One region of the Paenibacillus sepulcri genome, then DNA from elsewhere that is predicted to be linked to it. Evidence: riboswitches for the same ligand, from Rfam matches in the RefSeq annotation. Region 1 holds a riboswitch; each other region holds the start of a gene.
What was found. A riboswitch is a leader RNA that binds a small molecule or an ion and turns the genes downstream of it on or off. The one in region 1 is predicted to bind cyclic di-GMP.

Region 1 (7,829 bases):
GAGCATGGGCTTACCTGTGACAATGTGTATTTCCGCTACCACCGGCAGGAGGCTGCGCATACGCTTCAGGCGATTAATCTGTTCATTCCCGCTAACCGGATGACAGCCTTTGTCGGACGTTCCGGCGCGGGAAAAAGCACGTTGATCGATCTGCTGATGGGCCTGATGCAGCCTGAATCGGGCCGGATTCTCATCGACGGAGAACCCATTACCAACGCGAATCTGTTTGCCTACCGGCGGTCCATCGGCTATGTGGCGCAGGACCCCTTTTTGTACAATGCCAGCATCAGGGAAAACCTGCTGATGATCAGGCCCGATGCCAGCGAGGATCAGCTGTGGGAAGCGCTGGACTTCGCCTCGTCCGCTGAATTTGTCCGTGCGCTGCCTCTGGGGCTGGAAACGCTCATTGGCGACAGAGGCATCCGGCTGTCCGGAGGCGAAAGGCAGCGGCTTGTGCTGGCGCGGGCCATCATCAGCAAACCGGCCGTGCTCGTGCTGGACGAGGCGACAAGCGCGCTGGATACCGAGAACGAGAAGAAAATCCAGGAGGCGCTGGAGCGGCTGAAAGGGACCATGACCATTATTGTGGTCGCCCATCGTTTATCCACAATCCGTCACGCGGATCAGGTCATTGTCATCGATCAGGGGAAAGTGGTGCAGCGCGGAGGCTTCATGCAGCTTGCATCTGAACGGGACGGAGTATTCGGCCATCTGCTTGATAATCAGAAGGAAGCCATTGTATAGCTTCCGTAGAGGATGAGGAAACAGGCAGCTTCATGCGGCCATGCATGAAAAGAAACGGCTATCGCGTCCTCTGGCGGCAAAGCCCTGGTTTCTTCCCTCAGAAATATAAGCAAAGTATAATCGGGATTTATACTTTCATATATTTCAAAAAAAAAGCGGAAAAGTCTTCAGCGCCATGAAAACCGCTGTTCACTTTTCCGCAACTGTTCGTTATAAGCAACAGATTCTTTCTTAATGAAGAAGAATCCGATATAATAAGGTTCAGCAAGCTATAACATTGGAGGATACGTATAATGATTGGAGAACGCATACAACTGCTGCGCAAAAGAAAGGCGCTCTCTTTAACCGAGCTCTCTGAGCGGGCGGGCGTGGCCAAGTCCTACTTAAGTTCCATTGAACGGGGGATTCAGCAGAATCCCTCCATTCAATTTCTCGAGAAAGTCGGAACCGTACTGGGTATTTCCGTGGAAGAACTGCTTCACGTCCAGAAGTCCGATGACGAAGCAAGGCAGCTTGACCAGGAATGGGAAGACCTCGTACGCGAAGCCATGGCATCAGGCGTGAGCAAGGAACAGTTTAAAGAGTTTCTGGAATTCAACAAGTGGAGGCTCCACAAGGATTAGGCACTATGTAGATGTATTTTCTTCTTTGGGAAATGTGCCGTTTTCCAATTTCGGGAGGGCGCTCAGAACGCCCCGGATAACTTCCCGGTCAAGCCCCATTGCCCGTGCGATCATAATCAATTCAACCCACTCTTTGTCCAAATTATCCTTGCGAATCCGTTCTGCAAGCGCCATAACCATTTCCTCCGCTCCGAATTCGGCCGGTTGCACCACTGACTCCATGCGTTTAAGGTGCCCAGGTAAAAACGCACTTCTTCGTCTCCTATTTAAATGTAATCGTTTTCTATATTCACCATTATAATCAAGCCTTTCCGCTGATGCTGTCGCTTCGTGCGATCGAATTTTGATTTTTTCAACTAATTTTGTCGAATAATTCACATTTTTAGTAAAGCAGTCATGAACCGATTCTCATGGATATCGTAGCCTTCGGGATTATTCGCCTGCCATCGCCAAGTATCCTCGCACATCTCCTCGATACAACGGTCTGCAGTCCATCCAAGCTCTTGTCTGGCCTTCCGGATGTCCGCACAGCTGACCGCAATATCCCCCGGCCTGCGGGCAGCGAAGCGGTACGGCACATGAGTCCCCGTCGCTTTCTCGAAGGCCGCTATCATCTCCAGGACGCTTGAACCGCGCCCGGTTCCCAGGTTGTAAATATTCAGACCCGATGAATCCAGAATGCGTCCAAGGGCTCTGATATGCCCAAGCGCCAGATCTACAACATGGATGTAATCCCTGATTCCCGTGCCGTCAGGGGTTGGATAATCACTTCCATATATGCTCAGCTCTTCCAGTCTCCCGGCAGCCACCTGCGACAAATAAGGCATCAGATTGTTAGGCGTGCCCGAGGGATTCTCACCGATCCTCCCGCTCTTATGGGCGCCGGCAGGATTGAAATAGCGGAGAATGCTGATTCCCCATTCGGGATTGGATGCCGCCAGATCCTGCAATATCTGCTCAATCATTTGTTTGGTGCGGCCATAAGGGCTGGATGCGCCAATGGGCGAATTCTCGGACACCGGCATATCCCCGGATGCCCCGTACACGGTGGCAGAAGAGCTGAACACAAGCTTGTGCACGCCATATTTGCTCATGACCTCGCACAACGCCAGCGTGCTGATCATATTCATCTCATAATACCAGAGCGGTGAACGAACCGACTCGCCGACCGCCTTGAGACCGGCAAAGTGGATAGCGGCATCGATTTGATTTCTTGCAAAAACGGCCTCAAGAGCACTGCGGTCTCTTACGTCCAATTGATAGAACCGAAAGGATTTCCCTGTGATTTCCTTTACCCGATTGAGCGCCTCCGGGCTGCTGTTGGCGAAATTATCCACCACAATGATGTCATACCCGGCCTCCAGCAGCTCGACACAGGTATGGGTTCCAATATATCCGGCCCCGCCGGTAACCAATATCGCCATAAGGATTATCCCTCCATATTGTGATTGACCTTGCGGCTCATCGCCAGCCTGCGGATGATGGTCCGGCTGATTCCGAGCAGGTAGCCAAACTCTTCCGTTCGGTGAAACAGTGCGATATAAAGAACATTAACGGTGAAAAAGCCCGCAATACCTTTCCCTATGAGCTCTGCAAAGCCGTTCGAGGGAATGAAATGGCATACTGCGCTGGCAAGGGCATAAGCACCCGCGCCTGCCAACGTATAGATGAAATAGGTCTTGAAATAATCCGTCAAGGGCCGCTGGAATACATTCCGGTAGACAAAATAAGGAGTTGTCCAGAAGGGAACGGCCAAGCTGCTGATGAGCGACCCGATAAACACGCCGGCTATCCCGATCGTCTGGACGAGCGTAATGGACACGCCAAGACATACGGCCGCCTGAATGAGCGGGGCATAACGGTCCTGATGGAAGATGCCTGCCGTTGTTTTCACCGTTGTAATGGAATTTCTCATGCCTCTTTCATAAAACAGAGCCAGCAGCAGAACGAGCACGCTGCCGCTCATCAGGAAATCCGGACCGATCCACAGGGTGATGAACGGTTCGATTAATAGGGACAAGAGAATGACAAACAGTGAATACAACCAGAAATTAAGCAGCAGCGTCACTTTATATACCGCAAAAATCTTATCCTTGCTCTCCTTGGATACCAGATTGCCGATGCTGTGATACATATTGCTGAAAATCTGATTGATAAAGGTCCGCCCGATTTCGATCAGCATCTTGTAGTTGGAGTACAAGCCGACAGCCGCAACGCTTACGAAGCTTGAGATGAGAATATTCTCCGTCCCAAGCACGAAGTAGCTGCCTGTATTCTGCAGGACAATGGCTTTCACATTCTTGATGATCCCCTTCTTCGTCACGCTGTCCAGCCCTCCGCTGACCTTGTCGCGCAGGAACGGATACTTCCGGTTGACGGTTACCGTCAGGATAACCGCGGTGCTAAGCGTGATCACACTGTCTATCATCAGAAAAAGAATATAGTTTTTCGTGTAAGTAAGAATTCCGATTTTCAGGCAGGTCGACAGAATCGAAGACAAGGTGAATACAAGCGTTACGATATACCCCTTCTGGCTGACGTTCAGAAATGAATTTTTGTAAGAGAAGAGGTATGGGGTGACGGTATTGAGCAAAAAGATCAGATAAATGGCCGTCAGATGCTCCACGCTGGAATTTTTGACAAAATGGTCCAGGAACGGCAGCACGGATAAGCCAAGGAGCGCCACGACGAGAGCAATGACCAGATAGGCATTCCGGTACAGCTTCATCAGCTTGTTGATAGTGTCCCTGTCATTGTCCGCGACGGGCTTATAGAGGCTGTAAATAATGCTGGAGCCGATACCCGCCTCCGCCAGCGTGAGCATTGTCAGCAGATTGGTGAACAATCCGTTAATACCCAGATACTCGATGCCAAGGCTGTTAATGAATACTGTCCTGGAAATAAAACTGAGAGCCGTAATCACGATCTGGTTGCCGAGTCCTGCCGCAATATTAATTAATGAGCTGCGGACTCTCATGCCGGCACCTGATCCCGGCCCTTGTCATTCATCATCCGGATACAGAACCCCTGCGTGAAGGGCAGAATATTGAACAGCATGGAATATACGCCGATATCCTTCGTATCCCCTTGGGAGAAATCGACTGCACCGCTGCGCCTGGTTACCTTCATCAAATAAGAGGCTGCCCGCTGCGATCCCTTGGAGCAAGCCTCCGCGAGATGCTCCAGATGTGAAGCTTCGCCGAGAAACCAGCCAAGCACCGCCGTGGCCGACGAATCCGCTCTGGACTCCTGGCGGGTAATCGTCCAGTTCCAGTTCCCCTCCGCGCCCTGGAAGGCGAGGGAGGCTGCCGCAAATCTCGTAATCATCCCCTCGAGCAGCGGCTTGTCGGGATGAGCCGCCGGCAGCTCGCGCCAGGCGTCCATGAGCCCTATAGCGAACCATCCCAAGCCCCGCCCCCAGCCGTACAAGCCAAGCGGAGTTTTATGATCCACATGGTAAGCATGGCTTGGCAGATAATGATGATCAAGCATGCCGTGCCTCTCGTATTCGACCAGTTGCCTGACGGCCAGCTCCACGCATTCCCGCTTGTCATAACGGAGACCGTACGCGACAAGAAAAGGACAGACAAAGCCGATCGTATCGACATAGCGGTAGTTCTTCATCGATTTGCGGTACATGACCGTGCCGTCATCCCCGATATGCTCCTGAATGAACTCCCAAATGTAGTCGAACGCCGGCTTGAATCCATCCGGATCGATGCACTGCTGCTTCATCACAGCATAAGCCACGATGGCGCCATCGATATGCCTGGGCTTCACCACCCAGTTCCCGCCGCTGTCAAATTTGGCTTTCACGTATTTTCTGATTTCGTTCTCGATATCCCGGTCCTGGTTCTTGTCCGCATATTCCGACAAGCCGATAAGCAGGGCCGCCTCCTGCCAGTGCTGGATCGCATTCTTGGTATAGTTTCCCTGCAGCATATCAATCACGACCAGTCTGGTATTATCGGTCACCTTCATCTTCGGGGTACGATTCAGCCACTGGGCGCCCCTCTGGGTGACGGATTCGTTCCACTCCTTGAGATCGCGGTATCGTCCGATACGAATGCGGCTGAGCCAGTCCGCGAATATCGGAATAGCATCAATTAAAATAATGAGGACTACTGCGGCAAGCAGCAGCAGACAACATAGTAACGGAATATACAATAGCCTCGCCCCTTCTTGCTAGCTGATCCATTGATAGAGCTTATGGATCTCATGCTCGGTTCCCAATGTTTCCTGCCTCAGGTTATCTGTCAGATGCCGGCGGAGCGTCTCGCTGTTGATCAGTTTCTTGACGCCCTGATAGACCGAAGCCGCATTCTGCTCCACGATCAAACCGTTATGCCCGTCGGTTAACTGGTCGTATATCACTTTAAAGTTGGTGGACACAATCGGCTTATGCAGGATTTTCGCCTCTGTAACCGTCAGGCAGCGGCCTTCGAAAAAAGAGGTTTGTACATAAATATCGCAGGTTTTGATATAGGGATAGGGATTCTCCAGAAGACCGGTAAGGATGACTGAGTCCTGAAGCTGTCTCTCCTTTATGGACTGCTCCAGCCTCCCCCTCTCCTCGCCTTCTCCCACGATGTACCACCGGATATCGAATCCATCCTTGACGAGCAGCTCGCAGGCTTCCACGGCAAGCTCGAAGCCCTTCTGATAATTCAGGCGCCCGACTGAGACGATGGTGACGCCTTTACCCGGGGTGGGAGCATTATCCTGCGCCATGCTCAGAACGGCAGCCGGCGAGACGATGTTGTGCATCAGGACGATTTTGTCCCGGTACATAGGGAAACGGTCCGCCAGAATATTTACGCATTCCTCCGAAACAGTAGCAATATAGTCAAGCGCCTTGAAATAGCCCAGGTCGATTCCGGGGTCCATTCCCAGCTTGTCGTAATCGTTATGAATAAATCCGATTTTCGTCCGCGCCTTTACCTTATCGATGACATAATAAACCGGCGATTTCTCAAGATAACCGATAGCCGCGTCGTATTCCTTGCTTAGTCCGGTCATCGATCTGCCGATATACTTCCAGACCCGCTGCTCGCATCTGGACCGGTTGCTCTCCCTGCGGAAGACGAGACCGGCGCGCAGACGCGACCATGCAATATCGATTCTGCCTTTTCTGATCGTTCCCGCCAGCGCCTTGCCAACCGGCATATCAAAGTAGGTATAGCCGGAGGGCTCCGCAAGCACACGGACCTGCTCCGGAACTTTATCCATGAACATTCCTTCCCGCTTGAAAAGCAGCAGATCCACCTCACACCGGGAGTAATCAATGGCCTGCAGGAGGGAAATAAGCGACTTCTCGGCGCCGCCGCAGTTCAGGTTGTTCATGACGAACAATAGCTTCTTCTTCACGCCGACCACCCGCCTAATAAGTTTATCCTGACTTGCTCCTAGCCCAGCTGCTTCAAATAATCCACCGCTTTGTACGACATCCGCTTGATATTCGGGATCGACTTCCGGAGCGTCTGCACCAGCTCCGCTTCATCCATGAGCATCTCGTCGAATCTGCCGATCAGCTTGCTGCTGTCGGAAATATCGGCAATTCCAAGCACCAGACGCTCTCTTCCGAAAATATCAATCGCGATTCCCTTGGATTTGACGCTGTAGCCCAGCACCATCGTGGGCACACAGCTGGAATAGGCCGCAATCGTGGCATGGGTTCTGGCTCCGATGAAAAACCTCATTCTGGCGATATATCCCTTGTACTGCACGGCAGTCAGGTTATCGGGGAGCAGAATGACTCTGCCCGTTTGCTTGAATTCCTCGTAATACTGGCGGAGAATCTCATGATCGTTGTTGTCGTTCTCCATGACATGGGGCGTAAGGGCAATAGTCATATCCGATGTATGCAGAATATGCCAGATAAGCTCGCGCACCGCCGCCCGGGACTTGGTGTTGCGCTTCCAGACAAGCGGACTGAAGTTAAGCCCGACCGTCTTGCCCTCCTGCCAGCCATCCGGAAGCGGCAGCTCTTCCTTCTCCATCGTGAACGCCGGATCTGCGCATAATTTGACATTGGGCAGCCCTTTACTCAGGAGCATGTTATAGGTAAGGGACTCGCGGGCCAGGATCAGATCAAATAATTTCAAGTCCTGCAGCTTCTGCTCGGACATATCCTCTTCGCCGATGGAGCAGCCCCAAAGCACCAGCTTCTTGCCGCTCCGCTTCACATTGCGGTCGATCTCATACCATTGAGGCTGCTCGCCATAGCAGTAATTATCGCCGCCGATCGACATGCAGACATCAACCTCCTTGATCCGCCCGATCACTTTTTGCTCGATCTTCCGCAGCGCGTAAGATTCGTCCTTCAGCAGTCTGAAGTGGAGAAAAGACACCGCCCAATCCAGCGAATATTTCCTGATCTCGGTTCTTGTGCCGTCGTATACCCCGTCCAGTCTGGGTATGATTCCGTCTGTATGAGGCTTCTGCGACGATAGATAGACCTTC
Region 2 (7,829 bases), 5.0 Mb from region 1:
GCGCAGAATGCCCTTCTCCCGGTCGCCGGCCGTCTTGATTTCCCAAGGGATATTAAAGACATAATCAACAAGCCTGTGGTCGCAAAAAGGGACCCGGACCTCAAGGCCGACCGCCATGCTCATCCGGTCTTTGCGGTCCAGAAGTGTTGGCATAAACCGCGTAATGTTCAGATAAGACATCTCCCGCATTCTTCTGGCAGCCGCATCTTCGCCGTCCAACCTGGGCACCTGCGCAATCGCATCCGAATAACGGTCGCCGATGTATTCCAGCGGTTTGATCCAGGCGGCAACGTCCTGTGAAAGCAGACCCGCCCTCATCTCCGCAGCCAGCGCCCATGGGAAGGTGCCGGCATTCAACGCCTCCTCACGGTGGAACCAGGGGTACCCGCCGAATATTTCGTCTGCCGCCTCGCCGGAAATCGCAACCGTGGCTCCCTTTTTGATTTCCCGGCAAAACAGCAGCAGCGAAGCATCCACATCCGCCATTCCGGGCAAATCTCTTGCCAGCATGGCATCGCGCAGCGCATCGACAAGCTCGGGCGTGTCAAATTGAACAGGATGATGGACAGTATCCAGATGTTTGGTCATCCGCTCGATCCAGGGCGCATCGGAATTGGGTTGAAAAGCGTGAGCCTTGAAATGTTTATCGTTATCCACATAATCAACGGAAAAGGTATGGACCTTATCCTGCCCGTTTTGCTCATAATAACGAACGGCATAGGTCGTAAGGGCACTGGAATCCAGTCCTCCGGACAGCAGCGTGCAAAGCGGGACATCGGATACGAGCTGGCGCTCGACGGTGTCTTTGAGCAGGTCGCCTACGGTGCGGGCCGTCTCCTGGACGTTCTGGGTATGCGGCCGGCTTTCCAGCTTCCAGTAGGTTACAATGGAGACCCCGGAACGGGTGACGGTGGCGCACTGGCCGGGCAGCAGCTCGCTGATGTCGCGGTAGACCCCCTGGCCCGGTGTTCGCGCAGGTCCCATAATGAAAATTTCTGCCAGACCCTCCGCGCCAACAACGGGTTTAACGGAAGGATGGGCGAGCAGCGCTTTGAGCTCCGAACCGAATACGAACCGCCCATCCTGCTTGGCAATGAACAAGGGCTTTACACCCAGCCGGTCTCTGGCAAGGAACAGATGCTCCTCACGCGAATCCCAAATGGCAAAGGCGAATATGCCGTTGAATTTCTCAATGCATGCCTGACCCCATTCCATATAGGCAACCAGCAGCACTTCCGTGTCGCAGGTGGTAGTAAATCTTCTGCCGCGCCCCTCCAGCTCCCGCTTCAGTTCGGGGGCGTTATACAGCTCGCCGTTATAAACAATGACATACGTATCATCCTCAGTTGTCCGTATCATCGGCTGGGCGCCGTTGACGGGGTCAATAACAGAAAGCCGGCGGTGACCCAGTGCACAACTGCGGGAGAGCCATGTACCTGAGGCATCCGGCCCGCGATTTTCCAGCGTTTCAGTCATTTGTTCCAGGGTGGCGTACTGCTTGGTCAGGTCGTCGGTCCAATCGATCCAGCCCGTGATTCCACACATGTTCTCTCATTCCTCTCTAAGCAGGGCTTAAACAGCGGTACTATGATGGTTATGCCGTCAGCCAGCATAAAATGTCTGTCCGGATGGGGATGCTAGAGAAGCGAAGCGTACGGATCCATTATCGAATGGAAGGCGCGGAAGTGGAATGAGAACGGGAAGGGGCAATCACGAATATGGAAGAGCATACACAAGATTCAACCAGCCGTAAAACCTATTATGTTTCCGTCCAGGCGGGTTCGATTCTGGAGGATCAGGGAGCAACAGCCTATGAACTGGCAATAACCGCAAGTGAAGAGGAGCTGGGCCTACTGCAGGAGCTGATGGGGGAATTGTCCAGTATGGATGAAGCGCAGGCATTTCATTTTGGAGGAACTTTTTTCGAGACATCCTCGGACAAACAGATCAACGCCGGTGTTGACGGGTTGCTCATGGATATCTATAAGCTGCTGTACGAAAGAGGCACGGAGGAAACCAGGCGGCATATCTCGACGATGGGCTTGTTCTCCGAAGAAAGTCTTTAACTTGTCAGGACTATATTCAACTTGAGATGTAAAGTCTCTTCCCTATGTTCATGCTACAATGGGAGCATCTGATGATGGAGGAGGCTTCCCCTATGGGTTCAACCTTGCTGCGTAATGTCAAGATGGTGACGATGAATGACAAGGATGATATTCTGACCGGAGATATTTTAATCAAGGATGATATCATCGCTGAGGTTGGCGGCAGGATTACGGACCTTGAGCCGGATACGACAGTCATTGAAGCCCGCGGAAAGCTGCTGCTTCCCGGATTCGTGCAGACCCATATCCATTTATGTCAAACGCTTTTTCGCGGCCGCGCGGACGATATGGCGTTGATGGACTGGCTGCGGACAAGGATATGGCCTCTTGAGGCTGCCCATGATGCGGAATCTATTTATTATTCGGCCATGCTCGGCATTGGCGAGCTGCTGCTCAGCGGGACCACGACAATTCTGGACATGGAGACCGTCAGCCACACCGAGTCCGCCTTTGAAGCCATGGCGCAGAGCGGCATCCGGGCTGTATCCGGCAAGGTTATGATGGACGCGGGCGGCGATGTACCGAGGGGTCTTCAAGAGCAAACCGAAGCCTCCCTGCAGGAGAGCACAAGGCTGCTGGAGAAGTGGCATGGCCATGATGGCGGCCGTCTCAGCTATGCGTATTGTCCGAGATTTGTCGTCTCGTGCTCGGAGCGTCTTCTTACTGAGGTGCGTGATTTATCTGCCAGTTACGGAGTGCTGGTTCATACGCACGCGGCGGAGAATCAGGAGGAAATCGCACTTGTAATGACTCAGCGCGGTATGCGCAACATTGTCTATCTTGATCATATAGGCCTGACCTCCCCCCGGCTGGTTCTCGCTCACTGCATCTGGCTGGACGAGGAAGAGCGGGCCATCATGAAGCGAACCGGAACGAAGATGACCCATTGTCCGGGTTCCAATTTGAAGCTTGCCTCCGGCATAGCGAATGTGCCCGAAATGCTGGATGAGGGCATTGGTATGGGGATTGGCGCAGATGGAGCACCCTGCAACAATACGCTGGATATGTTCCAGGAGATGCGGCTGACCGCTCTGCTTCACAAACCCAGATGCGGACCGGAAAGCATGGATGCCAGGAGAGTGCTGAGGATGGCTACGATCGGCGGAGCGCAGACACTCGGTATGGATCATCTGACCGGTTCCATCGAGAAGGGCAAGAAGGCCGATCTGGTTCTGCTGAACCTGAATGATTTTCACACCTTTCCCTCTTTTGATGCCGACCCGTACTCCCGTGTTGTGTATGCCGCCTCCCGCGGTAACGTCGATTCTGTATGGGTAGACGGCAAAAACGTCGTTCAGCGGGGGCGAGTACGGACGATGGACAAGAAGCTTGTGCTCCGGGAAACGGATAAATCCATCGCCAGACTGCTCGCAAGGATTTGACCTGACGATACTTTTGGCGAGTCTGCAGAAGAGCAGGCCCGCCATTTCTGTATTTTAGCGACTCGTCCTCTTGCAGTATGCGGGAATGGCAGTCATAATGGAACAAGGCAAGAAAGCGCCATCAAAACATAAAGGCGGTTGATATCATGAAGTACAGACAACTGGGCAGCACTGAATTGCACATTAGTGAAATCAGCTTCGGAACATGGGCTATCGGCGGATCCTGGGGCGGGACGGACGATGGTTCGGCGCTCAAAGCGCTGTCACGTGCAATGGAAGAGGGCGTCAACTTCTTCGATACCGCAGATGTTTATGGCGAAGGACATAGTGAGGAACTGCTCGCCAAAGCGACAAAAGGGCGGGAGGACGAGATTTACATCGCAACCAAGTTTTGCCGTGCCGGTGATCTTCTGGATCCGGCTTCCTATTCCTACGAGTCGGTGCGGGCCTATTGCGAGGCAAGCTTGAAGCGGTTGGGCCGTGAAAGAATCGATCTGTACCAGGTGCATTGTCCGCCTACGGATATTCTGCGAAGCGGCGAGGTATTCGGCGCGCTTGACCGTCTGCGCGAGGAAGGTAAAATCCGTGAGTACGGAGTAAGCGTGGAAACCGTCGAAGAGGGCTTTATTTGCTTGCAGCATCCCAATGTGAAGGCGCTGCAGGTGATATACAACCTGTTTCGGCAGAAGCCGGAGCTTGAGCTGATTCCCAAGGCTTTCGGGCAGGGAGTGGGCATTCTGGTGCGTCTGCCGCTTGCCAGCGGGCTGCTGACGGGCAAGTTCACGGAGAAATCAACATTTGCTCCTGACGATCACCGGAACTTCAACCGTAATGGCGAAAGTTTTAATGTAGGTGAGACCTTCGCCGGAATTGCCTTCGAGATGGGCGTATCACTGAGCAAGGAGCTGTCATGGATTGCCGAGGGCAGAACGAATATGGCCAGCGCCGCGCTGCGCTACCTTCTGGATAATCCCCATATTACCTGTATCATACCGGGATTCCGAAACGTCTCGCAGGTGGAAGATAATTTGCGGGCGGCCAACGTTCCGGGTTATACGCGAAGCGAGCTCGACAAAATCCATCAATTCTACGAGCAAGAGGTTCACAACTATATCAGAGGACCTTATTGAATAAGAGAATAGTTAAGCATGGGCAGGCCCGGACGAGCGAATTCCTTCGCTTGTCCGGGCCTCTTTATGTTGTTCCATGCTGCAAATCATTTCCTTCGGGAATGCTACCCGTTCACAATTTCCCCGCCATTGATGTGAAGGACTTGACCACTCATGTAAGAAGAATCCTCGCTTGCGAGATACACATAAGCGGGAGCCAGTTCCTCCGGCTGTCCGGCACGCTTGAGCGGGACATCGGCGCCGAATTTGGCCACCTTCTGCTCATCAAAGGTTGAAGGAATAAGAGGTGTCCAGATAGGGCCGGGCGCTATGGCGTTGACGCGAATGCCCTGATCGGCAAGATTGAGCGACAAGGAGCGGGTAAAGGAAACGATGGCTCCTTTGGTCGCCGAATAATCGAGCAATGTCGGGCTTCCCCGGTAGGCGGTTACGGATGTCGTGTTAACGATTGCTGCACCGCTTGCCAAATGAGGCATAGCCGCCTGCGTTAAATAAAACATTCCGAAAATATTGGTTTTGAAGGTCCGTTCAAGCTGTTGGGGAATAATGAGCTCAATCTTATCCTGGGGATGCTGCTCCGCCGCGTTATTCACGACGATATCGAGTTTTCCCAAGCTTTTAACGGTTTCCTCCACGGCCTCGCGGCAGAAGTTCGGATCGCCGATATCTCCCTCCAGCAGAATGCAGCGGCGGCCGGCCGCTTCCACGAACTGCTTGGTTACCTCCGCATCGCTTTGTTCATTCAAATATAGAACGGCTATTTCGGCGCCTTCCTTGGCATAGGCAACCGCAACGGCACGGCCGATCCCGCTGTCTGCTCCGGATATAATGGCTACCTTGCCTTGCAGCTTGCCCGCTGCCTTCAATCCGGAAGATTCAAATTGCGGACTTGGCGTCATTTTGGATTCCAGTCCTGGCTGCCGGCTTTGATGCTGCGGCGGTAATGTGGTTGGCCTTGCTGGTGTTTCGCCTGGAGATGTCATAGGCTGCTTCGTCATTTGAGAAACAACTCCTTTCGATAAGCTATCATTCCACGAATACGATGTTCTTACGCGTTCCATTGAACTATTACCCCGGGCATGCAGAAATGAAAAAAATATAGCTCCCCTGGATAAGAGAAGAAAAACTGAAAAGTTAAGTCTTAAGAACTGGTTTAAATGTCGAAACCGCGATAAATGTAATAAATTTGTAACTTATTTTATAATTTTATTGTTAAAAGGCCCAAAAATCCTTGAAGATAATGGAACAAAATAGTAATATACGACTAAGCTTTCCGGTCTATTATTTCCACGGCGAAGACAAATTGAATACTAGGCAAAGCTATTGAAAAGTAGTGACGCAAAACTACAGGGGCATCATCCAACAGTGGAAATGCCAGCCAGTTGCATCCATTTAACAGCTGTTTAGGCTTGCCATGCCCATTATGCTGTTTTTTGCTATGCGGATCATTTATGGGTTTTTCGCATCACAAAATAAATTGGTTACAGAAAAGAGGCTATTACATGAAGATGTCACCAGTTCAAGATGTACGTCAATGGTTTCCGAGCGATGATGGGAATGAGCAGGACCGGATGCAATTGATGAAGCTTATGGAGCAGCTGATGACGGGCTTCGATCTTTTGAAGGACCCAGAGAGGGTAAACCTGAAGGGCAGCAAGGACCGGTCAGGCGATTTTTATGGACAGCTGAATGAGAGCAGTGTCATCCCCCCGCAGGGGAAAGCGATGGAAGATGTAACCCGGGGCCTGATCGAACTGATGCATGCGCATCCCTACCATACCAAATATTTTATGACCAATATTCTGCCTATGGCATCGATTCCAGGCATTATGGGAATGCTCGCCGCGATGCTTGTCAATGGCAATAATTTGTGGGATGTATATGGCCCGGCTGGCGCTGAGGCTGAAGTGCGGGTCGTCAGCATGATGTCCAAGCTGGTCGGTTATGACCATACGAGAAGCGGCGGCTACACAACCTGGGGCGGACAAGGGGCAATCTTCACCGGTCTGCGGCTGGCAATAGTCAAATTCGCTCCGGATGCTTCGCGCACGGGAGTGCCGAATAACCTGTATGCCTTCTGTTCGGATTCGGCTCATTACAGTCTGTACAAATCCATGGAAGCAACAGGACTTGGAAGCGACCGTCTGGTCAAAATCCGGACAAGAAGCGACAGCTCCATGGACACAGCGGATTTGAAATGGAAACTGGAGCAGGTTATTCGTTCAGGCGGAGTTCCGATCTATATCGTCGCCACTACGGGGACGACCGATGCTATGGGAATTGACGATATTTCCGAAATTATGAATATTGCCGTACAAGCTGCCGCGGCTAATGGATTAAACAGGCCGCATATTCATGCGGACTCGGCGCTGGGAGGATTTTTCGCTTTTTTCAATGATTATGATTTTGCCCTTAATCCGCTTGCATTGGATATGGAAACGCTGGGAGCTCTCCATGCGATCGCTGGTAAAATGAAGCATATCCATCTTGCCGATACCATGTGCTTTGATTTTCAAAAGCTGGGACAAACGCCGTATCTGACGAGCCTGCTCCTGGTTAAAGAAGCTGAATCTCTGCGGCTGCTTGATTTGAATCCCGATGAAACGCCTTATGTGGGATACCGCGGATACGGCCAGTATCATACCGGTTACACGCTGGAATGCTCCAGAATGGCCAGCTCGATCAGTATCTACAGCGCTCTGCTGGCTTTTGGCATTGAAGGGTATCAACAGCTGCTGGCGCAGTTTGTATCGGTCAATTTGGCTTTCCGCAGGCAGCTCATGAAGGAAGTTCCCGAGATGGTGATCGCAAATCCCGACAATCCCGGTATTACGACACTGCTGAGGATTTATGAGAACCGGATTTCCCGATTTCAAGAGGAATTGGCCGGGGAGTGCCCGCTTGATGAGCTCCTCCGGAACAACCGGCTTAATGAACGATTATTCGAACTGCTCGGGGAGCGGCGCGATGAAATGTTTTTTGGGGACACCAAGAAGCATCTGCTGGTTTTATCCCAGGAAGGTGTGGAAGTCCCCTTATACGCCAGCAAGCTGTTTGTGATCTCGCCTTATACACAGCTTGAGCATGTCCCGGCAATTGTCGGCTACTTAAAGGAGAGAGTAGACGAAATTTATGAGCAGTACCATTCTCCGTATCAATCAGGGAGGTCCGTCGAAGTTGTTTAATTCCTTATTGCGTCCCGTGCGGGAACG
Region 3 (7,829 bases), 440 kb from region 1:
GGTTTGATTTTTATGTATTTGCCGTATTTCTCGAAGAAAGGACGTCCGGCGTACCGGCCAATCGCATACAGAATCCACTGCTGCACAATAGCGCCGATGACGCCAAAAATAACGGCCCCAAGAAACGTAATCTGATGTCCGCCAGCATCCGAAACCAAATAACCGCCGTAAGCAAGCACAATTTCACTCGGAATAACTTCAATTGCAAGACCAATGACGATACCAAAATAACCTAAACCTTGAATCCATTGAAGCATTGAATCAATGAAGTTGTGAATCCAGTCCATTCCTCGTCTCCTATCGTCCCGATTTGACAGGCCAATTATCTTTCTATCGGTATTCTAGCATACTTCCAGACATGCCTCCAGCGCCCTGAGTCATGCTCTGACAAGCCCTGGCATAGACTAGCTGTAATCCTATTACACGAATTAAAGGGGGTGAATGTTTCATATGTCCAAGATTTATGTGGTCAGCAAAAAGCAGATCCGTCTGTTCGCCGTTCTGCTGCTCGTCCTCTTTATCGCGGCAGCTTGTCTCAAATGGAATCAATCCAGAGCCGCTTTGGCCGCGCAGCCGGAGCCCCGGGTCTTTGAACTGGTAACAGGAGAGTTTGAGTCCACAACGGGTGAAGGCAAGAAAATAGAAGTATACCGCTGGGATCCCGGCACTATTATCGTGAATAAAGGCGATCACGTTGAGCTGCGCATCACCGGTATCAACGGCGCCTCGCATCCTTTTGTCATCGAAGGGCTTGGCATTAAAGGCGAGGTTACACAAGGAAAAACGACGGTGGTCCGTTTCGCCGCGGAAGCCAAGGGCACTTATCCGATTATATGCCTCACACACACCACCTTGGTGCACGGGGGTCCGATGGTTGGCTATATCGTCATTCAATAATGGCGTGTGACAGGTCATACCGGGCATGCATATATAGGGGGTAGAGAGGAGTCGATTATTCGATGAAATCGTCTACCCCGGGCAACCAGGCGGGTTATCCGACCGCCCGCAAAATCAGGCGCGCCTGCGAGAATGAGCTGTATCGCACAGTCAAAAGACTCGGCGTCTGGATATCCAAGGAACGCATCGAGCAAGCGGAAAAGATCTATTTCAAAAAAGTCGCGCTGAATCTGCCCTGGATTCACGAGAATGCCAGCAACCGGAAGATCCTCGCCGACTGGTGGGACGACAACGTCAGCGCCGAAATCGCGGAGCTGTGGGAGATTCCCCCTGCTAAGCTGAAAGCCGCTTTCCGCGATGCCTTCGGCGGCTGAGCTTCTCGTATTATGCTGCAGATCAGGCGGCTGCTGTATGATCTTTTGAGCAAAGGCGATAGCTTTCGAGGAACATCGTAAACATCTGTCTAAATTAAATTCTGCAAAAAAAGAAGCTGCCCTGGAGTCTTCGGAAGACTTGGGGCAGCCTCTTTGCTGCGCACGGCCGGACCTTAGCCAATAACGGCAAAGGTTTCAACCCGGGCGGGAATCGTGCGGACGCGGAACAGCAGCCCGATCGGACTAAACACTTGAAGCGTGTAGCTCACATTTGTCAGCGTGTTGATGTTATTGAATCGAACGACCCCAAAGCGGTCGAAGGCTGCTGTGGAAACAATCCGGTTGTTGCGGATCAATCGCGCAAAGAATCCGGTCGTATTGAAAGGCACGCCGCTGCCCTGAACCCAGACAACCGTCAGCCGGTTGAAGATTGGTCCTGTTGCTTGAGCCAGACCTTTGGGCTTTGCCAAGCGTACGATTTTCCCCTTGCCCGGTCTTTTCATTTTCGGTTTGACGTATACTGCGGCCATTTGCCGATCACTCCCATCAAGTTCTTACTCCAGCGTATGCTGCAGCAGCTTAAGGGAATGGGCTAAAGCGCCTCTATCACGCGTTTATCTTTTCTGTCTGCGGACTGCTCATCTTCGTCTGTGCAGCGGTTCTGGCCCGGGCGAGCTCGCTTAGCAGCAGCCGTGTATCTTCCGCTGCCTTCCGCGATTCCGCAGTGACTTCGAAATCCCGCCCTCCCCGTCTGGCTGCGGCTCCTTGGGATTCAAAAGCCTCGAAGAAAGCCAGGGCTGTAGCTGCGGCAAGGCGGGAATCGTCAAGCTGGCCCCCGGCCTGCTTATCCCGGGCCAATCGGGCCATCGTCATAATCGCCCCTGTCTGGTTATCCCGATCGTAATGATCATATTGCAGGGCCAGGCGCAGATAGGCTGCTGCTTGTTTCACGTTCCCCAGCCTGGCATGGCAAAGACCAAGGGCGCTGAGCAGCGGTACGGACTGCGGTTCATAGCGCAGGCCGGCCTCCAGCTGTCTTGCGCCGGTAAGCGGCGGTACGAGCTGCGAGAGCTCTACACGAATCCGGCTCCAATAGGGATTGGCTGCCAAAGCCCGTTCCAGCAGCGCAGTCTGCTCATTCCCTGCGGCCGAAGCAGCCGCCTCGCGATACGCCACAGCCTTGTCAAACTGCCAGCTATACGCGGAAGCAAAAGCAAAGACGGCAGCGGTCAGCAGGGCTGCTGTGAATTGGAATCCAGCCTGCCGCTTCGCTGCTGCCCTTTTGCCGAGGGAGACCGATCTTGGCGGAAGCTGTCCGGAGCGTGGAGAAGCAAATAACGATTGCCCCCTCTGCGCGGCCCCCGGGTACGGACTGTAGTAGACGAGCCAGCTAAACAGAAGCAGCCAATAGTAACCGAAGGACATGTCAAAATCGACGGCGGCATGAACCATCAGTAGGCCGACAGGGAGGATTCCTGCCCGATCATGCCTCCAAACTATCCGCAGCAGCCCGTACATCATGAAAGCAAATACGAGTAATCCGACAATTCCAAGATCAAGCAGCAGATCCAAATAACCGCTGTGCACTTCGTTGCCAATATACGGGTAGGTTTGGATTTGGGTAAACAGCATCCGCCAGGTATCCCCGCCCTGACCAAGGAGAGGCGCCTCCAGAAATAGGCTCCATGCATCCTTGTAGAACATCGTACGCGCGCCTGCGGTTTGAAAATGACCGCTGCTGATCCGGCCTTGAATCACTGCCGGCAGGAGAAGCGCCATAATCAGACAGGCTGCCCCCAACCCGGCCCACGCGGCAATCTCAAGCTGTCTTCTGGACAGGCCGGCAAATACCGTACGAAGTGCGGTGAAGCCCGCTGCAGATGCCATCAGGATGGCAAGCAGCCCAAGCGTCTCCCCCATGTGGCCAACGCCTTCATGACTGCCTTGCAGACCTGCGGCAAAAACAATACGATAGGCTGCCCCCGCTCCAACAAGCGTCCAGCCGCTGTAAACCAGCCATTTGACCCGCTGCTCCCGGGTCAGGAGCAGCAGTCCGGCAAGCCATCCCACAGCCGTTGTAAGCCAGGCTGCCCTGGATTCCGTAAGCAGCAGCACGAGCATCAGCGGCGCGGCCATCATGACGGCAAGCAAGAAAGTCCGATAACTGCCTGCACGTATCATGAGAAGCCAGTTCCACAGCAAATAAGCTCCCGAGACGGCTCCGAGGAAATTCGGATACTGAACGAAGCCGGCCAGCCGGGCACCGACTGCGGATAAACTGGAATCCCCTGTACTCAGGATCATCTCCGGAACGTCTATCCAGCCGAGCCATCCGGCAAGCGCGCCGCCAATGAGGAACAAGCCTGAACCCTGAAGCGCCATGAACAGCCAGCTCCGGAAAGGGCCGATTCTCAGCCACAGATACCCGGATATGAGGAATGCCCCATAAGCCGACCATCTGAGCAACTGCTCCAGAGTTCCATGTACGGAAGCCGGTTTGTTGATTAGACTCAATCCAAACAAAAGCGCAATAAGCAGCGGCGTATAAGCCGCCAGCGGCACCGAGGCCCGCACAGGCTCTTCTCCAGGCCCTTTATTTTTTTTCACCATGAAATATTCACAGATCCCGCTGCTGCTGCCCCTTGTCATTCGTCTCTGCATTCGAGTCGTAATACACAAGGATAAAACGGTTGAAGCCATAAGCATCCATTCCCACCTGTAAAAGGATGCGTCAAAAAACATTCCATTCCGGTATGCGGACCAAATCAGCAGCCCGGTAAACATCAGCCCGGCAGCACCAACAACGACTGGCATTTGAATCCCCTCTTCTATTTCTCTTTATAATTGTCCGATATATCTAAATTTTCTAAATATTGTAACATGTTTGAGGATGATTTGAAAATCAGGTGACATGGAGCTGCTGCCTGAAGCAGCAAGAAGAGTTTATTTTCTTATCTTTGAACAAAAAAACAGGCGCTCCACGATTGCCGCGGCGCACCTGTTGTTTATAGTTAATGAGTCCGATTGTCACTGGCCTTTTCTTGTTTCCTGCGATAATAGGCTGCGACCTGCTCCCTCAGGATAAAGGCCCGCAGCGCTCGCTGCTGCAGCCCGTCCAGATCGCAAAAGCGAGCACCATAGAAGGATTGGGCTCCATCGCTGTCATAGCGTATGATCTCCAGCCAGCATGGCAGCTCAAAACCTAGAGACAACACGGCTTCCAGACGCTCATTCGTCTTTAGCCTCGGCCCCTCGGCAACAATGAATCCCAGCCCGGATAAGCTTATATTTCGTATGGCCAGTTCCATATCTTCAATAAATTCGAAGTTTTCCGGCCCTGTTGACAATTCTCTTGTTTCAATAATTGTTTTCTTCATGGTGCCCTTATGGTCAATCTGAACACGGGGCGACTCCCGTTTCTCTTCCAGTCCGCTCAAGGCCCGGACAGGAAATATAACTGCGATAGATCCTTCCGCCTTGCCGATGACCGTCGACTGCAGACGTTGTATCCCCACCGGAGAGTAGATTGTCATCTCCACCGGATTACCGAGATCAAATGACTTGTATTCCGTCATTTCAATCTCCATCATCTCGCCTTCAATATGGCTCAGGATCCCCGTTGAGACATATCCTTCTTTCTCGACTACGGTCCGGCTGTGGATTAATACCTTATCTGAGTAAGTTTGCTTTGCTTTCGTGTATAATTCCTTGCTGCGGGCATTCGTGCTCATAAGTACCATCTCCTTAGTGTGCAATCGCCTGGCCGAGTCTTGAGAGTTTGATAAGGGATTGCCTGTTCAAGGAAATGAAAAAAGCCGTTCCTCTGCCTCGGAGCCGCTTGACTTGCACCCTGCTGAAGGGTGTTCATTTCGGCAGCCAGGCTGTCAGTCGCTCCTTTTCAAGAACCTTAGACCCTTTAGCTTTGCGTCCTTGCCTTTCGGCAAGTTTGCCATTATCGGATATATATGAAGTTAGGTACAGGCTATTCTTACATTTCTTCCACGATCATGATACTGTGCGAATCCTTAAGGTCAATCTGATAGGGCTGGGCAGGAGGTGTACCGTCCGACTCGCGAAGTATCCGTACGATCGGGCGGTTGACCGCAAGCGGATTATTCAGAGCCACAACCGCAATCTGACCCGAGCTGAGCAGTACCGTTGTCGATACCGGATAAATGGATATATGCTTGCAAAAGGTTTGGATCAAATCAAGATCGAAGAAAGTGTTCCCGGCCGCGAATAAAAACTCGATGGCTTCCGTCGGCGTATGACGCTTGCGGTGCGGCCTCGGCGAGGTTAACGCATCATAAACATCGGCCAATGCCACAATCTGCGCATATTCATGAATGGCATCCCCCTTCAGCCCACGCGGGTAACCCGATCCATTGTACCGCTCGTGATGCTGAAAAGCACAATGCGCGGACAACAGGGAAATATCGTGCTGGGCGCGGATAATATTGAAGCCATCCTCCGTATGCTTCTCCATCAGGACCCGCTCTTCAGGGGTCAGCGGGGAGGTCTTGTTCAGAAGATCCTTGGGCAATCTTGTCATCCCGATATCGAACAGAAGCGCTCCCATGCCTAATTCCTCAAGCTGGTTGCGGTTGTAGCCTTTAGCCAGTCCCATTATTCCTGACAGTATTGCCACATTCACAGAATGCTGGAACAGATAGCCATCCGCCACTTGAATATTCGTCAAGCTGACCATAACGTCGGCCCGCGTAACCAGATCCTGCATGATCTGGCCAAACACATTCCGGAACGTCCGGCCCATCTCCGGTGCAATGGTTCTGCCCTTGGTCATAGGATGGTCCTTCAGCGTGGTCATGGTTTTGAATACAGCATCGTGGGCTTTTCTGCGCGTATCGTCGCGGATCGCTGTTTCCGGCTCCAGATCCTCGGTAAACGGATCTTCGACGAACAGCATATCGACTCCCAGCATCTTCAGGCGATTGATAAACCGTTCATTCAGCTCGACACCGACACCCAGAAGAATGTTGCCATTTTCCTGCAGGATCGGGCGAGCCAATTTATCTCCAGGCTTCGCCGAAAGTATATGTACTTTTCTCATCTGAGCATTCCCGCCTTTAGTCCGGTTGCATATTTGATCAAGCTTGCATCGCTGCCAGTTCGGCAGCACGCAGTTTGTGTAATTGCTTATCGGCGTATATCCTGTTGTCTGCGATTTGCACAAGCATATTCAAGTCGCTCCCGTGGTCGGGAAAGTTGGCGCTTCCGACAGAGACGAAAGAGCCTCAATCCTGTCGATAGGGTAAGCTTGTGCAGTTGTTCATGAGCTGGCGAATGACAGCTTCAATCAGTTTATCATCTGAATCAGGACAAATCATTATAAATTCGTCCACGGCTCATCAGGCGGCCATGCTTTGAGCCCAGAAAGCATGCCTGCTGCCGGAAGGGTAAAAGCGGCATATGCCGCTGCGTTTGTCTAGATTGGCACCACCTCGCCCGACATGCCGGCAGACCATTCGCACAGTGTGTCAGCACGACCGCCCTGCAGCAAAAACGCCCTTCACAGCACATACGGCTGCCTGCCTTGTCTAATACTGAACAATCCGGTTGCGGCCGTTCTCCTTCGCTTCGTAAAGCGCCTTGTCCACCTTGACGAACAGCTCGCGCAGATAAGACTTGCTATCCTTCAATTCAGTATCCGGCTGCGGCTCAACGGCAAGCATGCCTATACTGATTGTAATGGAAACAGGAGCGTTCCCGACTCCGGTATCGACAAAGTTATGCTCAACAACCGACCGTACGCGGTGCGCCAGCTCTTCCGCCTGCTGCCTGGTGGTGTGGGGCAAGTAGACCGTGAACTCCTCCCCGCCGTAGCGGGCGAAAATATCCGTTTGTCTGAGCGTACTGCGCACCACGTCCGCCGTCAACTTGAGAACATCATCGCCGACCATATGACCGTATGCGTCGTTGATCGTCTTGAACAGATCGATATCAAACAACAGGATCGCATAAGGAATCTGATAGCGCATGTTGACCATGACCTCATGCTCCAGCTGCTGCATCAGATATCTCCGGTTGTAGCAGCCCGTCAAGCCATCGATAATGGCCATTTGCTCCAGCTTCCGGTTGGCCTGGTACAATTCATCCTGCATAAGAAGCAGCGCGCGGTTTCTCTCCTGCAGCGCTTCATTCTGACGGCTGGTTTCTTCAATAAGCCTTCTCAGCTCTGTATGGTCCTGCAGCGTGATCACTCTTCCAATGATTTGCTGTTTAACAACAATAGGGGCGACATGTAAGGCAATATAGGCCATTCTGCCTTCCTCCGGCACTTCAATCTCGGTATGAACGCGCTCTTCAGGATGCAGACGGTACATCTCCAGAAAAGCTTCGGTCTTCTCACGGTCTTCCACTGACTGCAGAAGCTTGTCCATATCGAGCCTTGTACCGACTGAAAGCTGGAAAACGGGACTCACCACGCTGTTGAGATCAATCACAACATTCTGCTCGTCCAGCACAATAATACCGACAGACAGCGTATCGGCAACATCTTTTTGAGCGATATTCACGATATCGAACATACGGTGCTTT
Region 4 (7,829 bases), 4.8 Mb from region 1:
TGAAATTATCCACTTAAATCCGCCCGACCAGCCTTTGCTTCCCGTGTTGCTGCGCGGGATGATCGATACAAAAAGCGCGAGATCCGAAACGGTCAAAACAACGGCGCTGGAGCTGCACCGGCAAATCTATGAGAAAGGGATCACTCCCTACATATCCGAAGTCAAGATCAGCAATAAGAATGTTTTCTTATCCGGAACGGCTCTGCTCCATAATAATGGGAGATACGCCGCATCTCTGGGAGCCCAGGAAACGATCCTGCTCAGCATTCTGCAAAAAAACGCAAAACCGGGCGTCAGCTTGTCTTTTCATATTCCCGGCGAGCCCAAGACCGGTCCTTTCGACACGGATATGTTAAACTTCTCAACAAGGAGAACATCAACGAAGATTAAGACGTCCTGCCATCACAGCAAATTTCAGTTTGATATTAAAATCAAAATGGTCGTCAGCCTGTCGGAGCATTTGTTTCCGTATGATATTGCGAAGCATGGAGAGGCGTTGGAGCACAAGGTTTCCAAACTGGCGCAAGCGCAGTTCGAAAGCCTGATCCAAACCATTCAAAAGCATCGAATCGATCCGATTGGTCTTGGTCTCTATGCACGCGCGCATGAATTCCGGGAGTACAAGAAAGTCGAAGAACATTGGGGTGACGCGCTTGCCAATGCTGACATGAAGATTTCCGTAGCTATAACTTTTGGAGCAATGGGACCGGTAAAATAAAGAGGATTCACTCTCAAATAATCTGCTCCACATGCACCGATTTGTCTTTGCTTAAATCCAGATACTGGCCTTTCACCTCGACAAGGGGACTCAAGGGATCATTGGCATGAATCATAATAATATTGCCCCGCTGTCCATTGGAGAGGCAGACCTCGCTGCCAATCAGCATGTCCATGATACGCGCGAGAAAGCATAACGTTGTCTCCGGATCGAGCAGCCCATAGGCATTTTGCGACATTTCCAGCAGCACCTGATAGAAAGGAACCTGTTTCTTGTAGACCCGCTTCGAGATCATCGCGTGAAAGACGTCCGCGACGGCTACGATTTTGCTGAAAGGGTCCATCTGCTCTCCCTTGATGCCATGCGGATATCCGCTTCCGTCCTCGCGCTCATGATGCTCCAGAGCCACCAAGGCGTGCCGCTGCGCAAGCCCCGGTGTTTGCCTGATAAGTTCGTACCCGTAAAGCGTATGCTTCTTCATTTCATCAAATTCTTCAGGCGTCAGCTTGCCCGGTTTATTCATGATCGCTTCAGGGACTTTCGCTTTTCCGATATCATGCAGGAAGCCCGCGATCGTCAGATCCAGCAATTCCTCTTCGCCAAGACCTTTCACTTTGCCGATTAAACGGGCAATCAGCGCAACTGCGATAATATGACGGTAGGTATATTCATCATTTTCGCCGAAATAGGTGAAAACCTGCTTTAAATAAATATGGTTGCTCATATCCACAATGATCGGCACCATCGTATTGCGGACATGCGCAAACGGAATCTCATCGAAGTGCCGGACCTGATGAAAGACGTCCTTGATTTCAACAATAGCCGAATTCAGCAGGTGCAGGACCGGAAGATCTTCAATATCCTCTTCCTTCAGCGTAATTTGATGTTGAATGAGCCGCTTCAGATTTTTTCGTGTGAGCCGGGAAAAAGCAGGCACAATCAAGGCACCCATTTGGTTGTACATATTTTTATTTACTCTCATGCCTACATATTGATATTGCCGAACTGTCGGAGTCACCAAGATTCCACCACTTTCACGGGGTGCTTATTATAGAAGAAATCAGATTAAGCCTGCATCATGTTATCGATATCAAAGGTTGTATTTTCGACAGACTCCAGAATTTCCTTACTGTAATTCCCGATAGAGACTCTTCCCGAGTGCATTCTGACGACGCTGACCCGCCTTTTGGCCTTCAGCAGCGTGGCCGCTCCGGTCTGCCCTCCTACAATCTTCGCCGTGATATCCCCTTCGGCTTCCAGCCTTGAACCGCGGCAAACGGCCAGCCGATGCTTGAAGGATATATTGCCGGCCGAGTACAAATCACTGACAAGAACTCCGTCGCGCTGGATCAAAATATCGCCATTGGATTTGAGCTCGCTGTTATGGCATTGATTGATGGTAATATTGACCAGCGCCTCCTGCATGCGGGCCACCTCCTGATGGGCGTCCGTCAATAGGGACAAGAAGCTCTGGACGCCATTTCTGGTGGCCGACTCAATGAGCTGCGAGGGCTTCAGGAAAACCGCCGCCATTTCCATCAGCTTCTGGTACTCTTCTTTCTTCAGATGACGGATATTGGCGACCACGGATAGCAGATCCTTGATTAGCCCCGGTATATCCTTCATTTTCTTCTCCAATAGCAGCAGCACAATCTGTCCGTATTTAACCGTCTGGTCACGTGACTGGATCGCTTGCTCCAGCACCTGGGAGCCGATCAGCAGCTTCTCGATCTGCTTGCTCAGCAGCTTCGAGGTGTTGTATAAACGGTTGAACATGACACCGAAGTATCCCGAATACAGCTTGCTGCCCATTACATTCCCCCGGATATGGATGCATCCTGTTGCTGTGATGGTCGCATTGAAGGCACTGCCAATGACATATACATTCCCCAGAGATTCAATAATCATATTGTCGGTTACATTGCCATATACGATCACATCGCCGGAGAAGACAATATTGCCCGTTTCAATGTCCACATCGCCGGAGACGGTATACGCTGTCGAGATATCAAAGACTTTGATTTTGGTTCCCGTAATCCGCGGGCGTCCTTCTTTTCTGGCGATAATGGCCCCCTGCGGAGTCAGCTCTACGCCAGACTTGGCTACCAGCAGGATATCCGCCGGCGCTTTGGGCGTGATCAGATTGCCGTAAACATCGTATCCCGGGATGCCGTCGATGATCGGGGATTTCCTGGCAATAACGTCGCCGCTGGTGACGGAAGGAATTTGCAGATGATTGCGGAAGTCAACCGTCCCTTCCGTTTCATGGAAACGGCTTTCGATCTCCTCGGAGAAATAAATCTCCAGCTCCGCATCCTTCCCGGGTACGGGAGCTTTGCCCCTGGCGATGAGAATCGGGCTATAGGTGGGCTGCAATAATTCCTGATGAATAGCGGCCAGGTCGACGTTTGCTTTGATCGATTTCTTTTCAAGCACGGCGGCGACATCTGTCAAATGCACACTTTCAAGAACCATATTCCTGTCTTCCTCGGCAGATAATATGATTTTGGCAAGAGGCTCTGTATCGGTTAGCTGCCAGGCATACCGTTCTTTGGCGTGAAGGTGGAAATAAGCGTGAAGCTTGTCTTCCGAGACCGTAATCTCATACATCGGTTGATTCTCAATTTCCCAAAGGATGCTGTCGCTGGAAGTCACGTTGATTTCTGAATGTATGTCATGATGATTTACCTTTAGTTTGACCGGGGCAATAGCACTGATGACGGGGAGCTTGCCATTATTGACGGGATCATGGACAATAATGCGGTGTTCAATTACCTGAATCCAGCCGTCCTGCTTCAAGGGGCTTCTGATATCCCCTTCGTTAGTAGAAGATCTGGAAACCGCATCCACTTCACCCAGATGCAATTGCTTGATCAGCTGGGACAATTCATCTTCAGAGATTTTTTTCTTCACGTTAACACCTCTCAAACCTCAGACCAGAATGGTTTTTTTTAACAAAAAAACACCATCCGATTGGATCGTGTTTATACACCACCAATTCGGCAGCCTGGCGACCATAGAGATGCTCTCTTTAGGCCCATAGCTTTGCGTCCCTGGCTTTCGGCAGGTTTGCCTTTATCGTTTGAGTTTCTTAATTAATAGTCTCTAGTTCCTATTTAAAGTTTAATTATTAGGAAAATATACCTTGCAGGTCCAAATTGAGTGTACTAAAAGGACTGCCTTTTGTCTAATGCAGTCAAATAAAGAAGTTCGCCTGTTTACAGCCGTTCATACCTGAAATCTGCCATGTTCAGGCCGGAAAAACGACTATTCAAGTCATTCGATAACTATTTTCACTCCACTTCCGCTAGGCACGAAGGGTGATTGCATTTTGATATTGTTAGCGTTATGATTTCAAATCATATCATTCTGTGACTCTGCAAAAAAACGATGATTATCATAGATATTTCTAATAGATATTTAAAATATAAACGGTTTTCATATGGGATTTTTGAATATTTTTCCATTCCGCTTTTTTTCGTCGGGCAGCCCAAAACAAGTATTGGAGTGTAAACAAGAATGATAAATATCAGGGTCATTATTGCTGACGAAGACAATCAAACAAGAGAAACAGTCAAGAAGTTTATCACTGCGCTTCCTTATATTGCGCTCATTGGCGAAGCTCCCGACGAACATTCCGTTATGGAAATCATGGTCCGGGAGAGGCCGGATTTAATTTTGACCGATCCTTCGCAGCCGGGCCTGGGCGGACTTAAGGCGCTAAAGGACTATTTGCAGATCGTCCCCCGTCTGAAAATGATCTGGATGGCCTCAGGCCAGGAGTATGCAATCGAAGCGTTCAATATGGGTGCAGTCGACTATATCATAAAACCGGTCCTTCGCACCAGACTATACAAGGCGCTGGAGCGAACAAAACATAATCTTGAAATGGAACAGAAGGCCAATCATTTGTTCATCAATCCGGACCCCAAGCTGATTATAAAAATCAATAAAAATATTCATATCATTCCTTTTAATGAAATACTTTTCATAGAAAAGATGGGAAAAAAATCTATAATACATACGCTGAATAACGATCCCCTTGAAACCTATGACAAACTGGAACCGGCTCCTCATCTGGTACAGGCTCACCGCTCCTATCTGATCAATCTCAGCAAAGTGTCCCGTATAACCAGGATGGGTGAAACCTACCAATCCTTCTTCGGCAGCTATCCCAGACAGGCGTTGATCGCCAAATCGAAAATGAAAGATATTCAGGAGCAGCTTCTACTGAGAGACCCTAAACAGCCTTAAAAAAAGAAGCCGTCAATTTCCGGTTTCAAGCTTCATTCGCGATTTCACCGAACGCGCATATTCCGAAGGACTCATCCGCGTGGCATTCTTGAATGCCTTGGAAAAATAATGGACACTGCTGAATCCCAGCTGCCGGGAAATCTCTGTGAAATTATAGCTTTCTTCCCGGATGTACCGCTTGGCGCGCTCGATCTTAAGCTTCGAGAAGTATTCCTTTACGGAATAGCCGGTATTCTGCTTGAATAAGCTTTTGAGCTGGGTTTTGCTGATATGCAGCTCGCCGCAGATATCGTTCACATTCATCGGACCGCCGATTCTTCCTTCCATAAACAATAGCGCCTGTCTGGTCAGTTCATCCTTGCTTTTCTCCCGGGCTGGCGAGGACAAGGGCTTCTCCGATTGCAGGAGACTGCTTTTGCGCAGCAGACGGATCAGGAAAATTTCCAGATAACAGCGGAGCAGCTGCTCGCTGCCGATCACCGCTCCCTCGCGGCGCTCCAGCGGATGGCGGAACGGGAAAATGAAGGCATTCTCACCCTCCTTGATCATCTGCGCCAGCAGATTGCGCTCCTCATCCTCCAGACTGAACACTTTATCCGCAAAACGGTTCATTGCGCCTGACCGGCAGTCGAACGTCATGACGATCGCATTGGGCGCTTTGCCCTTGGCGGCATAAAATTCATGAAACTCATTCGGCTTATGAAAAATAATCATGCCCTGCTTCAGCAGCTGCCTCCTGCCGTCGGCAAACACCTCGATTTCTCCCTTGTCCACGTACAGAAACTCCCAAAAGTTATGTTTTTCACCGTTAAACCCGAAGTCCTTGTCCAGTTCAAAATAATACATCGTGATGAGCTTCTCAATGACAAGGGTCTGCTGCAGCGGTGTCCGCTGCAGATCGTCCAGCTCTGCTTGCGTGCTCACTTGCAATCATCACCTTCCGCTTTATGCGTTAATGCTATCATACCGCGTGCCGCCAGCGGCGGGAAGGGTCAGCCCGATAGCAAAACAACAAAAAACGGGGCTTTTTGAACAAAGCCCTCCCGCCTCTCAGCTCTTATACTGGTAGTAAATCCAGTCAAGCAGATCATAGGAGGATGGCAAGATGAATTTGGGTGTAATCGGTTATGGGCTTCGCATACGCACGATAATTGCGGAGATTATCAAGCAGGAGCCCTCATGCAGGGTGACGGCTATCGTCGATGTGCGCAAGGATGAGATCCGGGAGGAGCTTCAGGCGCAGGGGATGGACAGCATCCATTATTACGATACAGCCGAGGAAATGCTTGGCGCGGAGAGCCTTGACGGCATACTAATCGGCACGCGCTGCTCGCTGCATACGCCAATGGCGCTGAAGGTGCTGCAAAGCGGAATTCCGCTTTATCTGGAGAAGCCGGTATCCACGACGATGGAGGATTTAAGACGGCTGAAGGCGGGCTTTGAAGCTTCCATATCGAAGGTGGTGGTATCGTTTCCGCTGAAGCTGACGACGATCGTGCAGCTGGCCAAGGAAATTATCGATTCCGGCAAAATCGGTACGGTGGAGAATGTGCAGGCCGTGAATAATGTGCCGTATGGCGGGGTTTATTACCAAAGCTGGTACCGGGACGAGCAGGAAACCGGCGGACTGTTTCTGCAGAAGGCCACGCATGACTTCGATTATATCAACAGCCTGCTTGGGATCAAGCCCACCGAGATTGGCGCGATGACCTCCAAGCAAATTTTCAAGGGCACGCGGCCGGCCGGCCTGAAATGCGTTAACTGCGAGGATAACCGGGTCTGCCCGGACAGCACCGCCTTCAATAAAGATCGCTGGCGCAGCTGGGAGTACTGCTGTTATGCGGAGGATACCGGCAACGAGGATTCCGGAAGCTCCCTGATCCGTTACGAATCCGGCATGCATGTCTCCTATTCGCAGAACTTTTTTGCCCGCCGGGAGGCTGCCGCGCGCGGAGCGCGTTTGCTTGGCTATAAGGGGACGCTGGAGTTTGATTTCTACACCGGCAAAGTGAACGTATTCATGCATCATACGCCGCGTGTGGAAACCTATGATATCTCAGGGGGCGAAGGACATTTTGGCGGCGATTCCACCCTGGCGCAAAATTTCGTGGCTATCATGCAGAACGGCGCGGAATCGCTCTCCCCGCTGGAAGACGGTTTATTGAGCGCGTTGATGTGCCTGAAAGCCAAGGAATCAGCCGAGACCGGCATGTTCCGCTCCATTGATTGGGCGTAGCTCGCGGCGAAGCAGCGGCAGGGAAAAATAAAACGTGACTTTTCCTTCCTCTGCCAGAACACCGAAGGAAGCGTTATGGCTGTGCAAAATGGTCCCGGCAATGGATAGCCCAAGACCGGTGCCGCTGAATTTTTTGCTGCGGGAGCTCTCCATGACATAGAAGGGCTCCCATACCCGCTCCCACTCGGCCTCCTTCCCGGTGTTCGTGCTGTTGGTGATGCGGAAATGAACGGCGTCCTCCTTCGCCGCAAGCGTCAAGGACACCTGTTTGCCGGTCGAATATTTCATCGCATTCGTCATGAAATTGTGCAGGGCGGATTCAAGCTTCCTCCTGTCCGCCATCACCCATGATTGAGCGGGCAGGCGGTCGTCCACCTCCAGCTCCAGGTCCTGCTGCCGGAACGCAATCCGGTATGCGACCAGCATCTCCCCAAGCAGCTGCCGAAAATCGACCGGCGCGAATTGATACGTCTCGGCCTGCAGCCTGGAGAGCTCCAGCAGACGGTCGATCATCCCGGACATGGCTTCGCTCTGCTGCCGGATCACATCGGCATAGCTGCCATCGTCCAGACCGTCCTGAATGCCGGACGCATACAGCTGAATCAGGGACAACGGCGTTTT

Region 2: another riboswitch for cyclic di-GMP. It lies ahead of ACFOLF_RS30015 (pyridoxal phosphate-dependent decarboxylase family protein); the one in region 1 lies ahead of ACFOLF_RS08420 (hypothetical protein).
Region 3: another riboswitch for cyclic di-GMP. It lies ahead of ACFOLF_RS10420 (PilZ domain-containing protein); the one in region 1 lies ahead of ACFOLF_RS08420 (hypothetical protein).
Region 4: another riboswitch for cyclic di-GMP. It lies ahead of ACFOLF_RS29225 (DUF342 domain-containing protein); the one in region 1 lies ahead of ACFOLF_RS08420 (hypothetical protein).

What each region holds. Positions count from the first base shown of each region.
Region 1 is NZ_JBHRUP010000001.1:1,912,333-1,920,161, forward strand. It holds gene ACFOLF_RS08410 (ABC transporter ATP-binding protein) at 1-744, shown strand, start outside; gene ACFOLF_RS08415 (helix-turn-helix domain-containing protein) at 1,038-1,367, shown strand; gene ACFOLF_RS08420 (hypothetical protein) at 1,371-1,577, opposite strand; cyclic di-GMP riboswitch class II at 1,557-1,639, opposite strand; gene galE (UDP-glucose 4-epimerase GalE) at 1,742-2,791, opposite strand; gene ACFOLF_RS08430 (lipopolysaccharide biosynthesis protein) at 2,797-4,344, opposite strand; gene ACFOLF_RS08435 (glycoside hydrolase family 88 protein) at 4,341-5,528, opposite strand; gene ACFOLF_RS08440 (glycosyltransferase) at 5,553-6,734, opposite strand; gene ACFOLF_RS08445 (polysaccharide pyruvyl transferase family protein) at 6,773-7,829, opposite strand, start outside.
Region 2 is NZ_JBHRUP010000001.1:6,907,999-6,915,827, forward strand. It holds gene asnB (asparagine synthase (glutamine-hydrolyzing)) at 1-1,545, opposite strand, end outside; gene ACFOLF_RS29995 (hypothetical protein) at 1,719-2,066, shown strand; gene ACFOLF_RS30000 (5'-deoxyadenosine deaminase) at 2,159-3,487, shown strand; gene ACFOLF_RS30005 (aldo/keto reductase) at 3,634-4,617, shown strand; gene ACFOLF_RS30010 (SDR family oxidoreductase) at 4,722-5,615, opposite strand; cyclic di-GMP riboswitch class I at 5,921-6,007, shown strand; gene ACFOLF_RS30015 (pyridoxal phosphate-dependent decarboxylase family protein) at 6,120-7,802, shown strand; gene ACFOLF_RS30020 (methyl-accepting chemotaxis protein) at 7,795-7,829, shown strand, end outside.
Region 3 is NZ_JBHRUP010000001.1:2,351,967-2,359,795, forward strand. It holds gene ACFOLF_RS10395 (DedA family protein) at 1-287, opposite strand, end outside; gene ACFOLF_RS10400 (cupredoxin domain-containing protein) at 451-897, shown strand; gene ACFOLF_RS10405 (dehydrogenase) at 960-1,271, shown strand; gene ACFOLF_RS10410 (hypothetical protein) at 1,445-1,801, opposite strand; gene ACFOLF_RS10415 (O-antigen ligase family protein) at 1,878-4,085, opposite strand; gene ACFOLF_RS10420 (PilZ domain-containing protein) at 4,283-5,002, opposite strand; cyclic di-GMP riboswitch class I at 5,140-5,232, opposite strand; gene ACFOLF_RS10425 (HD-GYP domain-containing protein) at 5,260-6,342, opposite strand; gene ACFOLF_RS10430 (histidine kinase N-terminal 7TM domain-containing diguanylate cyclase) at 6,830-7,829, opposite strand, start outside.
Region 4 is NZ_JBHRUP010000001.1:6,728,892-6,736,720, reverse strand. It holds gene ACFOLF_RS29235 (Ger(x)C family spore germination protein) at 1-718, shown strand, start outside; gene ACFOLF_RS29230 (HD domain-containing phosphohydrolase) at 732-1,682, opposite strand; gene ACFOLF_RS29225 (DUF342 domain-containing protein) at 1,784-3,631, opposite strand; cyclic di-GMP riboswitch class I at 3,717-3,802, opposite strand; gene ACFOLF_RS29220 (LytR/AlgR family response regulator transcription factor) at 4,238-4,972, shown strand; gene ACFOLF_RS29215 (AraC family transcriptional regulator) at 4,985-5,896, opposite strand; gene ACFOLF_RS29210 (Gfo/Idh/MocA family protein) at 6,078-7,208, shown strand; gene ACFOLF_RS29205 (sensor histidine kinase) at 7,167-7,829, opposite strand, start outside.